3 regions of the Arthrobacter sp. D5-1 genome follow, and region 2 is predicted to be linked to each of the others. Evidence: riboswitches for the same ligand, from Rfam matches in the RefSeq annotation. Region 2 holds a riboswitch; each other region holds the start of a gene.
The links. A riboswitch is a leader RNA that binds a small molecule or an ion and turns the genes downstream of it on or off. The one in region 2 is predicted to bind cyclic di-AMP.
Positions count from the first base shown of each region.

Region 1 (4,457 bases), on a different replicon from region 2:
TTTGGGTGGGTCATGGGCGGAACCCTTCCCGCTGCCATGGCTGCGGATTGGCTCGTTTCGGCGTGGGACCAGAACACGGGGCTTCGGTTCGCTACGCCGGCGGCTGCTGCCATCGAGGAATCTGCCGCCGCGTGGTTGCTGGACCTTCTCCACCTTCCTTCGAGTGCCGACGTCGGATTCACCACCGGCGCCACCACCGCCAACTTCGTGGGGTTGGCAGCGGGCCGCCAATATCTGATGGACGAGGCGGGTTGGGACCTTGAGGCGCTGGGGCTGACAGGCGCCCCACGCATCACCACCTTTGCGGGCAGGGAGCGGCACGCCGCAGTGGACCTGGCTTTGCGGTATCTCGGATTGGGTGCCTGCGTGCCCGTAGATGCCGACGAGGAAGGACGGATTCTCCCCGACGCACTTGCCGAGGCCATGGACCAGCAACCAGGACTGTCACTGGTCTGTCTGCAAGCGGGCAACCTGCATTCCGGCGCCTTTGATCCCATGGAGGAAGCCATTGCGGTGGCCCACGATCGCGGCGCATGGGTGCACGTGGATGGTGCTTTTGGTTTATGGGCCGCCGTTAGCCCGACGCTGCGGGCCCGGCTGGCGGGAGTAGAGGAAGCAGATTCCTGGGCCACGGATGCCCACAAGACGCTGAATGTTCCTTACGACTGCGGCTTGGCCATCGTTGCGAGGCCGGAAGCCTTGAGGCGTGCTTTCAGTGTTCACACAAGTTACCTCATTGCTACGGATGCCGGCCCGGGAGATCCTTTCGAGAAAGTGCCTGAGATGTCCCGCCGTGCCCGGGGCATCCCTGTGTGGGCGGCGCTGAGGCAACTGGGCCGTAACGGGGTGATCTCCATGGTGGAGCGGCTCGCTGCAAACGCCCGCGCGTTGGCTGAGGGGCTCGCCGCGATTCCGGGAGTCGAGGTGCTCAACGACGTCGTCTTCACGCAGGTATCGGTGAGCTTCGGCAGTGATGACCGCACACACCGTGTCACGCAACGGCTGATGGCCGAGGGCGCGGTGTGGATGTCCGGGTCCTCCTGGCGTGGCCGTGAAATCCTCAGGATTTCGGTGAGTAACTGGACCACGGATGCAGGGGATGTTGCTGCGTCCATCGCGGCGGTGCGCAGCGCGTTGGAAGCCGAACCGGAGTCTGTGTAACGCGAAAACCGCGCCGGTTCCCGCCATCCGCTCCAGTCTGTACTGGTGCGGGCGGCGGCAACCGGCGCGGTAATCAAGCAGTCTGGCTTAGTACCAGTTGTTGGCCAAGTGGAAGCCCAGGGCGGCCGACGGGGATCCGTAGCGTTCCTTGATGTAGTTCAAGCCCCACTTGATTTGGGTCTGGTAGTTGGTCTGCCAATCAGCGCCCGCGGTTGCCATCTTGCTAGCCGGCAGCGACTGGACAATGCCGTAAGCACCGCTGGAAGCGTTGGTGGCGGTCGTCCTCCAGTTGGATTCCTTCTCCCACAGGGTGTTCAGCGCAGTCATTTCGCTGGCGCTCCAGCCGTAGTTGCCAAGGATGCTGGCAGCGTAGGCTTTGGCAGCGGCGGGATCGTCCACGGCCTTGGGGGCGGCAGCAGCAGCTGCAGCTTCGGCAGCGGCGGCGGCAGCAGCGGCGTCGGCGGCCTGCTTGGCTGCAGCATCAGCGGCGGCCTTTTCAGCGGCGGCCTGGTCGGCAGCGGCCTTCTCGGCGGCGGCCTTTTCAGCGGCGGCCTGGTCCGCCGCGGCCTTCTCGGCTGCGGCTTTGTCCACGGCTGCCCTGTCAGCGGCGCCCTTTGCAGCGGCTGCATCCAAGGAAGCGGAGATTTCAGCTGTCTTGTTGTTGCTGACCTGGGCATTCGCCTGGGTCTCTGCAACGCGGCTTACCTCGGGAAGGGTCAGGGCGGCGTTGGCAGCAGTACCGAGCGATGCAACGCCCAGCGCAGCAGCTACAACACCGGCAACAACCGACATGCGGTGGCCGGACTTGCCCTGGCGGGCAGCGTTCTTGAGGACAGCCTGCGACTTGGTCAACGGTGCGTTGTGCTCATCGCGGTGACGCGCGGAAGGGCGCGTCTGATCATTAAATTCAGACATGTGTGATTACCTCTCAGCGCCTGCGGAGTTAGCTGTCGGGTTCGGATGAGGTCATCCGGCCGCGCATCACGCTGCGGCTTCACCCCAAGGGTCCGGCATAAATGCCTGGTCCCGGAGACTCTGGGTCCCCCGTCTCTGCCTCGGAGTAAGTACGGACTCCGGGAAGTGGCAGAGCTCGGCGCATCCCGGATGTGGGCCAGTTGGGGCGACCCACCCTTTCGACGGTACAGGAGGAATTCGTAGAAGTCACATTTAGGTAACAGAGATCACGACGACGGTGAGTCGCCTTGCTGGGTTCGTAACTTCTGTTCGGTGGCGACCGCGGGGAATCGAAGGGTGAATTCCGTGCGCCCTGGACGGGACGCCACGTGCACGCTGCCGCCGTGAGCTTCCACGATGGATTCAACGATCGACAGACCCAGCCCCGACGTGCCCTCGGACCCCGATCTCGCAGCGTCGGCGCGGGCAAAACGGGAGAAGATCCGGCCCTGGAAATCCTCTGGAATGCCGGGCCCGTTGTCCGTTACGGTCACCACTGGGCTGCCGTCGGCGGAGAGCATCACGCTCGTGACCACCGTGGTGCCGGCATCGGTGTGTTTACGGGCGTTGGAGAGAAGATTGGCCAGGACCTGGTGCAGTTGCGTAACGTCGCCGCGGACCGTGACGGGTTCATCCGGGAGTTGGAGTTGCCAAATCTGGTCCGGTGCCATGATTTTCTCGTCGCTGACAGTTTCAATCACCAACTGGGTGAGGTCCACGTCCGTGATCTTGAGCGCCTGGCCTTCGTCCAGCCTGGCAAGCAGCAGCAGATCCTCCACCAGGGTGGTCATCCGTTCGGACTGGCTCCGGACGCGTGCCAGCGACTTTCGGCCGTCATCGGTGAAGTTCTCGGTCATGCTCAACAGTTCGGTGTAACCGCGGATGGCCGTAAGCGGCGTTCGAAGTTCGTGCGACGCGTCCGCGACGAACTGGCGCACCTTGGTTTCGCTTTCCTGGCGGGCTTCCAAAGCACTGGAGACGTTGTTCAGCATCTGGTTGAGGGCATGGCCAACGCTGCCGACTTCGGTTCCGGGATGGGCGGCCGACGGCGGGACCCGCACCGCAAGTGCCACCTCACCGGCGTCGAGAGGGAGGCGGGAAACTTTGGTGGCTACCTCGGAGAGCTGCTCCAATGGACGCATGGTCCGCCGGATGATTACCGTTCCCGCGAGGCCGATCACAGCCAGTCCGCCGAGCGACACCAGAACCATGGTCCACACCAGCGAGGCCTCGGCGCTTTGCTTGTCCGCGAGAGGCAGTCCCGTCACGATCACGTCGCCGGCAGTTTCGACGGCCACGAGCCGGTAATCCCCATAGGAGAGCGATCGGTCCACAGGCCGGTTGTCCCGGGGCAACGACAGCAGAATCTGTTTGTCGTCCGCCGTGAGTTCGGCCCGCTTGCCGGAGGCCTCAATAACGCCTGGATTGATCACGGTTGTTCCATCGATCCGTGCGTTCAGCGTTCCAGCGGCCTGGCCGCGCGCTTCCAGCGGGTCCGGCCTTCCGGAGGGGGAGGACGGAAAGTTCGACGGCGGCCTGCCGAAGCTGGTCGCGCGGCTTGACGCCTGCTCCAACTGCCGGTCGAGCTGCTTGTTGAACACCATGTCCATGGAGGCGTAGCTGACCACTCCCACGGCAGCGCAAATGGCGACCAGCAAGGCCATGGCGACCAGGACCAGTCGGGTACGCAGGTGCCACGCGGAGGGGCTGAGCCAACTGCGGTGTGACTTTTTGGCCACTCCTGAAGGGGTGCTCAACGCCTAGTCCGCAGGCTTGATGACATAGCCGGCGCCGCGGATGGTGTGGATCATTGGAGGGTGGTTTGCTTCGATCTTCTTGCGCAGGTAGGAAATGTAGAGCTCCACGATGTTGGCTTGTCCACCGAAGTCGTAGTCCCACACACGGTCCAGGATCTGTGCTTTGCTGACCACTCGTTTAGGGTTCTCCATGAGGTAGCGCAAAAGCTCAAACTGGGTGGCGGTAAGCGGAATGTCCTCGCCGGCCCGGGTGACTTCACGGGTGTCCACGTTCAGGGTAAGGTCACCCACCACCAGTTCGGCAGTGTCCATGGCGGCCACGCCGGAACGCTGGACCAGGCGGTGCAGTCGCAGGAGGACTTCCTCCATGCTGAAGGGTTTGGTGACATAGTCGTCGCCGCCGGCAGCCAGCCCGACGATGCGGTCCTGCACGGCGTCCTTGGCTGTGAGGAAAAGCGCGGGAACTTCCGGGGCAAACGCACGGATGCGGTTGAGGACTTCCACACCGTCGAATCCGGGAAGCATGACGTCCAGTACGAGGACATCGGGCCGGAATTCTTTGGAAAGCTTCACGGCCCCAGGGCC
Region 1 covers NZ_CP014571.1:957,538-961,994, forward strand. Annotated here, with positions in the region: gene AYX22_RS04505 (aminotransferase class V-fold PLP-dependent enzyme) at 1-1,161, shown strand, start outside; gene AYX22_RS04510 (hypothetical protein) at 1,249-2,076, opposite strand; cyclic di-AMP (ydaO/yuaA leader) riboswitch at 2,080-2,267, opposite strand; gene AYX22_RS04515 (HAMP domain-containing sensor histidine kinase) at 2,343-3,872, opposite strand; gene AYX22_RS04520 (response regulator transcription factor) at 3,876-4,457, opposite strand, start outside.
Region 1: another riboswitch for cyclic di-AMP. It lies ahead of AYX22_RS04510 (hypothetical protein); the one in region 2 lies ahead of AYX22_RS23450 (M23 family metallopeptidase).

Region 2 (4,457 bases):
CACTGGGTGCCGAGCGCGGCTTCCTGAAGGAAGCCGGGAACCTGGTGTTCCACACCTCGCTGATCGGCGTTCTGATCTGTTTGGCCATTGGCGGGCTGTTCGGGTTCCGCGGACAGAAGATCCTGATCGAAGGCGATACGTTCGTCAACACGCTCGTGGGCTACGACAACTTCGCGCCCGGAACCAACTTCCAGTCCTCGTGGTTGGAGCCGTTCACGATCACGTTGGACACGTTCGCGGTCCGCTTCGACAGGGAGTCCAGCAGGCAGTTCGGCCAGCCCATCGATTTCACCGCCCAGCTAAGAACCCGGGATGCGCCCGACGCGGCTCAGGAACCCCGAACGCTGAAGGTCAATGACCCTGTCTATTTCGGGGAGGTGGGCGTCTTTTTGGTCGGCAACGGCTACGCCCCGGTCATCACTGTGCGGGACGGCAACGGCGACACGGCATTCAGTGGCCCGGTCGTGTCCATCCCGAACGACGGGGTCTACACCTCAACGGTTGTCGTCAAGGTTCCTGATGCCCGTCCGGCGCAATTGGGTTTCGTGGGATTCTTCCTGCCCTCCGCCATCAAAAATGATGAAGGGGTCGCTTACAGCTTCGACCCGGACCCGCTGAACCCCCAACTGAACCTGAACTCCTACTACGGGGACCTGGGCCTGGACGACGGTGTGCCGCAGAATGTCTACAACCTGGACGTGAAGGATTTGACCCAGCTTAACGGGCGGGAACTGCCCGCCAAGGGCATCACCTTGACTCCGGGTGGCACGTACACGCTGCCCGAGGGCAAGGGAAGTATCAGCTTCGATGGCCTCAAACGCTACATCGGTGTGGACATCCGCAGCACCCCCGGACAGACCGGCGTGCTGGTCTTTTCGTTGATGGCCGTCGCGGGCCTGATGGCTTCGTTGTACGTGAACCGTCGGAGGGTCTGGGTTCGTGCCGGCGCCCACGAGGACGGGCGGACGATGGTCGAATACGGTCTTCTGGCACGGGGCGAAGACCATCGCCTGGCCGCCGAGGCGACGGCCATCCGCGCACTGCTGGCCGGGCAGTGGCAGCTCCAGGAGGGCCCCGGTGGCGTATAGGTTCCTGCTGTCCTGGCGTTGGGCCGGTTTCCTGATGGTCGCGGCACTGTTTGCCGCCGCGTGTATTGGACTGGGAAACTGGCAGATGGATCGCCGGAACCAGGCCGTGACCGAGATCCGCAGGGTCCAGGAGAACTACGACAAATCCCCTATGCCGTTCAAGGATGCCCGTCCTTATTTTGACGTCGCCGACCCTGAGGCGAAATGGACGACCGTATCCGTGACTGGCCGGTACCTTGGGCAGGACCAGAGAATCGTCAGGAACCGGCCGAACAATTCCGCCGCCGGATACGAGGTATTGGTCCCGTTCCGGGTGAGCTCCGGTGAGACGATCGCGATCAACAGGGGATGGCTGCCGATCGGCAATGACCGGCCCGGATACCCCGACACCGTGCCTGGCCCGCCGACCGGCGAGGTTACCGCGGTCGTCCGGATCAAACCGTCCGAACCTGATCTTGGCCGTGACGCACCCGAGGGCCAGCTGGCCAGCATTGACCTGTCCTATTACGGGAAGCAACTCGATTACCCGCTCATGAGGGGCAGCTACGGGGTGATGGCCTCGGAGTCCCCACAGCCGGCCGTGGCCCCCCAGCAGCTCGCCGCGCCGGCGGTCAAGGAAGGGTCGAACCTGTCCTACGCCCTGCAGTGGATCACGTTCGGGATCCTGGCCTTCGTCGGATTTGGATACATGGCACGGCAACAGGCCCGGATCGGTCGCGAGGAACGCGACATGCCGGACGACGTGGCGGACCCGGTTGAAGCCCTTCAGCAGCCCCGGGCGACATCCCGACCCAAGCGCTCCGGCTCCGAAGAAGAAGACGCGCTTCTGGACTCCATGGGACTCTAACCCCCCGGCCTGGGCAAGGATGACAGCGGCAACCAGGCCGTCACGCCGTCACCGTGAGGAGCGTGCCCGCCTGGTTGTCCGGGCCGATCCGTTGCCGCGGAAACACCGTCCCTTTGGGGAACCATCAGGATCCCTTGCTGGCCCTCGCGTACACCTCAGCACGGGGCAATCGACACAGCTCTGTGCCCGGCACGCCCGGGACCGGAACCATCCGGATGTGGGGTTCGTTGGTGCCATTAGCTGCTCATCTGAAGATACGCACCTATGTAGCTTGGCTTGGGCTGCGAGAAGCGAGACCGGGACAGGCACCAGCGCCCACGCCGCGCACGTAGTGTCACGAAATTGTAACGATGAGGCTTTGCGGCTACTATTAGTTCAGGTTTTTCTGTACTAAAACCCTTGATGCCGCACGCTCAGCCCCGCCGGTGGCATCAAACGACTATCCCTTTTACGGCGGGGGTGGAGGACCCAGAATCGGCAGCCAGCCTGCCTTGGGGTGAAGCCGCGATGTCGGTGGTCAGATGGCCACCGGGGTGCGGCCGGGTATTTCCTTGGCCCGAACCCGACAGCTAACTTCGCAGGCGAACCGAAAGGATCCCCCTTGTCTTCCTTATCCCCCCATGGCCGCCGCCGAAAACCAACCTCCGGTCCCTTGCTTCGCGCGGCCGCCCGGACGACTTCCCGGGTTACGCCGCAGCACCGGGGTGTGCCGGCTGCCGGGCCGCGCGTGAGCCGACGCAAACAGGTCACGGCTGCCGCCACGCTGAGCGTCGCCGCGATTCTGACCGCTTCTCTAACGGCCGCCCACGCCGGACCGGCCCCCGCCGGAGCCGGCCCCGTTGTGCAAGCCTCAGCGGCGAAAGCTTCCATTGCGCCGGTTCAGGCCTCTGCCGGGGCGTCCATCAGCTATGAACGGCCCGCTGTCACCACCGAGCAGGCGCCGTTGCCCGTGCCCGCCAAGACCCAGGGTGCCGCCGCGGGCACGGCATCTCCGACGGCTGTCTCCCCCGCACCGGCTGTTGCCCCCGCTGCTTCCTCTGCCCGGCTCGGCGCGCCGCTGGCCAGCATGTCCGTCACGTCGCCGTTCGGTATCCGCTCCAGCCCGATCAGCGGCTCCGGGGAACTGCATACCGGACTGGACCTCGTGGCAGCGTGCCAGACCGCGGTGTTCGCCGCAGGCAATGGAACGGTCGTGGAGGCGGGTTGGTCACCCTATGGGGGCGGAAACAGGATCGTGGTGGACCACGGCAACGGCTTGAAGAGTACGTATAACCATCTGGCGTCCATCGAAACCTCTGTCGGGGCGACCGTGGCCGCCGGCCAGCGGCTCGCCGCGGCCGGGACCACCGGAGCCTCCACCGGCTGCCACCTGCACTTCGAGGTGCTTTTGAACGGTCAGACAGTGAATCCGCAGGGCTGGATGTGACCCTGGAGGGCGGCACCACTCACCTCGAAGAGGCGCGGCTTGTCGATCGAAGGGCACGCGGCTAACCGATGATCGGTCGCTCTTCGGGAAAGTGGTACAGCTGGCTGCGCTGGCGCAGGGCCAGTGCCGCGGCCAGGGTGACAGTGCCGACACGGCCGGCGAACATCAGTGCCGAGAGCACGTACACCCCGGAGGGCGGCAGTTCGGCACTGAGGTTGGTGCTCAGTCCCACGGTGGCGAAGGCCGAGATGGTCTCGAACAGTACCCTGTCAAGGGAGGCCCCGCTGATCTGCAGGAGCAGGAAGGCGGCGACGGAGACGAGGGTTGCTCCGGCGACGATCACCGAGATGGCCACCCGCATGGTGCCTTGGGGGATGGTGCGGCCGTAGACCTTCACGTCGGCATCGCCGCGTGCTTCGGCCACGATGGCCAGGAACATGACGGCGATGGTGGTCACCTTGATGCCGCCGGCCGTGGACGCCGAGCCACCGCCTGCGAACATGAGCGCGTCGGTGAGGAGCATCGTGGTCGATTCCATCTGGTTCTGGTCCACCAGGTTGAACCCGCCCGAGCAGGTCATGACGGAGGCAAAGAGCGAATGGATGACCTTCTCCCCGCCCCTAAGTTGCCGATGGTCCGGACGTTGTCCCATTCCTTGACGGCCCACAGGACCGTGCCTGCGCCGAGCAGGATGAGGGAGACCTGGATGGTGAGCTTGGTGTGGAGGTTCCACTTCTTCCAGTTGAGCCCGTTTTGCTGGAGCACCATGACCACGGGGAAGCCGAGGCTGCCCAGGAAAACGCCCAGCATCAGCGGAACCAGGATCCAGAGGTCGGTTTCATAAGGGACGATTCCGTCGGAGTGCGGTGTGAACCCCGCGTTGTTGAAGGATGAGATGGAGTAGAAGACGCCGTGCCACACGGCCTGCCAGAACGGTTCGCCCAGGACCAGGAAGCGGGGGGTCAGGGCCAGGGCCAGTACCGCTTCGATGACCACGGAGGTCACGATGACGATCCGCAGCAGCGCACCAACTTCACCGAGCCTTCCGGCGTTGTTCATGGCTTCCTGGGCGATGAGCTTGCCGCGCACGCCCAGG
Region 2 covers NZ_CP014572.1:288,800-293,256, forward strand. Annotated here, with positions in the region: gene AYX22_RS23440 (cytochrome c biogenesis protein ResB) at 1-1,088, shown strand, start outside; gene AYX22_RS23445 (SURF1 family protein) at 1,078-1,935, shown strand; cyclic di-AMP (ydaO/yuaA leader) riboswitch at 2,362-2,533, shown strand; gene AYX22_RS23450 (M23 family metallopeptidase) at 2,537-3,361, shown strand; partial or broken gene AYX22_RS23455 (potassium transporter TrkG) at 3,423-4,457, opposite strand, start outside.

Region 3 (4,457 bases), on a different replicon from region 2:
CCCGGCTGCCAAAAACGAGGAGTGCGGCATCTGCCGAGAGATCAAGGAGGACACCGGCAGCGTCGCCGTTCTCCACTGAAGCGTCAACCTCGATGGCGTACCCGGAGATCTTGTCCATAGCCTGTTTCACGATCGCGTCCGCGCCCTCGCGGATCACCGAATCATCCACAGTTGCATAACCGCCGTCCAGGCCTGATGCGGCAAAGATAGGTACGGAGTAGGCCGTCACGATGTGCAAGGGCAGCTGACGGCGTTCGGCTTCACGTGCCGCCCACACCAATGCACACTGCCCGTGCTCTGAACCGTCAACTCCAACGACAATGCCTCCTGGCGCCACTGCGTGGTCCTGGCCGTCCTGTGGCTCTTCATTGTGCCTGCTGTGCTGGTCCATGGGGCCCGCCTCTCCACCTGCTGCTTGATGTTCCGGCCATTCTGCCAGAGGTTCTCCGGCTCGGATTCCCTCCTGGCGTCAATGTCAATGGCCCGGGCAGAAGAAACCTGGAAATTCCTTCTCCCAATGCCAACTATTCTCGGTCGGCAACGCCGAATCAAGGTGACTTTGGGCTATGTGTATAACGGTCCGGGCTCGGTTCCAGGGTGCTCATTTTGCGCTGGGGATGAACAACGCGAACACGCGGACCCAGGAGGCTATCCATGGCAGAAAAAGTTCGGTAGTGTTCGAGTCACCGAATGGCCGGCAACCGTGTTCCACAGCACACTCCGGCCATTTATTGCGGCCGCTTGGGGAACTCGGACGCGACCCCATGCGATGCCTAATGGCACACACGTCAAGGAGGAACCAAGCAGTGTCACTCACGCCTGATTCCGCCACGGAACGCACCACCACCGTGGTCATCGGAGCCGGCTTGTCCGGCTTGGCAGTTGCCAGTGAGCTCAGCCGCTACGGCGTGGGCTCCATTGTGGTGGACGGGTTCGGCACGTTGTCCGCAACGGGTCCGTCAGTCCACACCGGAATGCTTCAACGCTGCGATGCAGCCGATCCCGCAGCCATGCAGGAGCGCAACGAGATCCTCCGCCACCTGCGGAACTACGCCGCAAGCCATCACCTGGATGTCCGCAGCACCACACGGGCTGTCCGCCTCGATTTCCTTGGCTCCGACCCTTCCCAACAGATCGGCTATGGACTGGCCGCCAGCATGACCACTGCCGGGCTCAGGACGGGGCTCCACGCCTCCGGCCCCCTCGAGTCCACCCGCCGCCAGTGGGCCGTCCACACTGCCAACGGTGTTCTTCTGGCCGACCATATTGTGGTCACGCGCTGCGCACAGAGCCAATTGCGCCGAATGCTGGCGGAACTCGGCATAGCGATCGGCCAAAACCTGGTGGCCGCAATGCGGGCCGTCGGGATGCACCTTGTAGGAGTCGGCGAGCTCATTACGCCCACACCGAAGGAAGTACTTCGGCAGGCAAAGGCTGTAGGCCAGGCGATATCGTCCAAGGTGGCCCTCCCTGCAGGGCCGGGCATCGCCACCGCTTAGCAGATCAAACCTGGCTGCGAACTATTCCGCACATAACTTAACGCCAAAGGCCGGTGCCCTCGAAGATGAACTCTTCGAAGACACCGGCCTTTGAACTGAAGCGTGAGGCTTATGCGCCAGCGCGTACGTAGGTCAGGGGACCCGTTGCGGTCAACCAGCTGATCGGGTGGATACCCGTCTGGTTGCCGTTGATGCCACCGCTGATGGCCTGGCCGTTGCCGATGTAGATGGCGACGTGGCCGGACTGGACGATCATGTCACCGGGCTGGGGTGAGCTGACAACCTTGCCGTAGTTCATGAACTGCATGGGACCGAGGTCGCCAACGGGGATGCCTGCGGAGCCGAGTGCGCGCTCCACCATGGCGGTGCAGTCCTGCATGATGCCGATCTGGGCGTAAGCCGAGGCAACCATGGCGGCATTGACGCCACCAACAGCCGGAGCAGCAGCAGCCGCAGGAGCGGGAGCAGCAGCGGCCGGAGCGGCTGCAGCAGCCTTGGCAACAGGAGCCTTGGCGGCGGCAGTGGTGACTGCTGCCTTCTTGGCGACAGGAGCCGGAGCAACCGGTGCAGGCTTTTCGATAACCGGAGCTGCAACGGAAGCAACAGCGGGGCGCTCGAAGTTGACCGTAGCCGTAGCCAGGGCGGTAACAACCTGGGTGGGAGCGTCGGCCGAAACGGTCTCAGCGACCGTGGCCGGGCTGGAATCCCGCTGAACCGGAGCTTCAGCAGCGTGAGCTGCAATGGAGCCGGTCAACACAAGGCCCGAGGCTGCTGCGATAACAGCTGCCTGGCGGCCAGCGCCGGAAGCGTTGCTGGCAACTGCCTTGGAGATGGAGATGAACGGATTAGGACGTACGCTGTCCGCCTTACGACGGCCGCGAAGAATGCGTGAAGACATGAAAGAGCCTCTCCCGATGCCTGCGAGGTTAGCTGTCGGATTCGGATGGGAGTCACCCGGCCACTATCTCCCGCTGTTCAGCGGAAGCATCGTGACTTCACCCCAAGGCACGCTCGAAAGCGGCCCAAAATGGGTTCCCCGTCTCTGCCGTAAGGTTTGTCTGCGAACGGATTCCGGACTGCGGCAGAGCTAGGCAATCAGACCGGAAGTGCCCGCTACGTGGAACAGGCACAGGTACCACCGTACGCGATGATCACGCGGAAGTCACATTTAAGTAACGAGAAGTACGCTTCTGGCGTGTCGCAGTCACCGTTTCGAGATCTTCGCAGCTACGTAGAAAACCCCGTTATTCCGCGGGAGAAGGGCCCTCAGGGTCGTTCGAAGCAGCCAGTTTCCTGCGGGCGGTAACAGCCAGAAAAATAACGAGACCAACAGCAACAACCGCCAGGCCCACGATGCTCCATGGGAAGGGCTGGGAGGCGTCGGCCGCGGGCTCGCTGTTGCCGGTTCCCGACGCCGCAGTGCCCGGGGCCGCGGTTCCCGCCGTCGGCACCGCCGCTGAAGGTGTCGAAGCGGACGGAGCCGATGCGGACGGAGAGGCTGCCGCCGGGCCGCTGGCCGTCGTCGTGCTTCCTGCGGTGGCCGTGAAGGTAAAGGTGCCCTCGATGGGGTGCGAATCGCTGCTGACGACGCGCCAAACCACCGTGTATTCGCCGGCCGGAGCGCCTTCGCGCAACTTCTGGACCGCCTGGTTGTCGATGATTTCCACCGGGCCGTCGGCCCAGTTTTCGCCGCCCGCAGTGACCGTGACGCCCGAACCGATGGCGAGCGGCCGGTTGTTGAACGTGATGGAAACCGACGCCGGGACGTCCGTGACGCTGGTGCCACTGGCCGGCGTCGTGGATTCAGCGACGTCGTGGGCAGACGCCGGCGCCGCAGTAAACAGCAGGGCGGACGCGAAGGCAAGAGCAGCGACGACGGCGGCCAGAAGCGGGCGGATGGTACGCATGGGGCGGTTTCTCCTAGTGTTGGCTTCCTTACAGACTAGGCGAATCGTCCGGAGCGCCCGCACCGGACCGCATAGGATTTGAGGGCACACTCCCCCCGATCCCCGGAGTCTTTCATGCTTAAGCAAGGTTCTGCAGTAGACCGCTACTTCAAAATTACTGAACGTGGATCCACGTACTCGCGGGAAATTCGTGGCGGCTTCGCAACGTTCTTCGCCATGAGCTACATCGTGGTGTTGAACCCGCTGATTCTGTCCGGGGCGGATTCCAGTGGGGCATCCCTCGGCTTCACAGCCGTCGCAGCCACGACGGCCTTCGTGGCGGGCATCCTGACCATCCTCATGGGCGCGTGGGCCAAGCACCCATTCGCCGTAGCAACCGGGCTGGGCGTCAACGCCTTCGTTGCCGTCACGGTCGCCTCGCACCCGGAACTCACCTGGCCGGACATGATGGGCCTCGTGGTCCTCTCCGGCATCACCATGCTCATCCTGGTGCTGACCGGTTTCCGTACTGCCGTGTTCAAAGCCGTGCCGGAAGCGCTGAAAACGGCGATCGTGGTGGGCATCGGCCTCTTCATTGCACTGATCGGCCTGGTCAACGCAGGCTTTGTGCGCCGGATTCCCGACGCCGCCGGCACCACGGTTCCCTTGGGCCTGGGCGTGGATGGCAAGCTCATGGGCTGGCCTACCTTGGTGTTCGCAGTGGGCCTCATCCTCACCATCGCCCTGGTGGTCCGCAAGGTCCGCGGCGCCATCCTCATCGGCATCGTGGTCTCCACGGCACTGGCAGCCATCCTCGAGTTCACCCTCCACATCGGCCCCAGCTTCGACGGCAAGAACGTCAACCCGCGCGGCTGGTCCCTCGTGGCTCCCACCCTCTCGGAGTGGGGCGCCCCGGACCTGTCCCTCATCGGCAAGGCCAACCCGTTCGGCGCGTTCCAGCACCTCGGTTTCATCGCTGCAGCACTGTTGGCGTTTGTGATCCTCCTCAGCATCTTCTTCGACGCCATGGGCACCATGGTGGGACTGGCCAACGAGGCCGGAACCGTGGACA
Region 3 covers NZ_CP014571.1:546,441-550,897, reverse strand. Annotated here, with positions in the region: gene AYX22_RS02690 (universal stress protein) at 1-391, opposite strand, end outside; gene AYX22_RS02685 (FAD-dependent monooxygenase) at 807-1,499, shown strand; gene AYX22_RS02680 (NlpC/P60 family protein) at 1,609-2,397, opposite strand; cyclic di-AMP (ydaO/yuaA leader) riboswitch at 2,401-2,593, opposite strand; gene AYX22_RS02675 (copper resistance CopC family protein) at 2,744-3,406, opposite strand; gene AYX22_RS02670 (NCS2 family permease) at 3,521-4,457, shown strand, end outside.
Region 3: another riboswitch for cyclic di-AMP. It lies ahead of AYX22_RS02680 (NlpC/P60 family protein); the one in region 2 lies ahead of AYX22_RS23450 (M23 family metallopeptidase).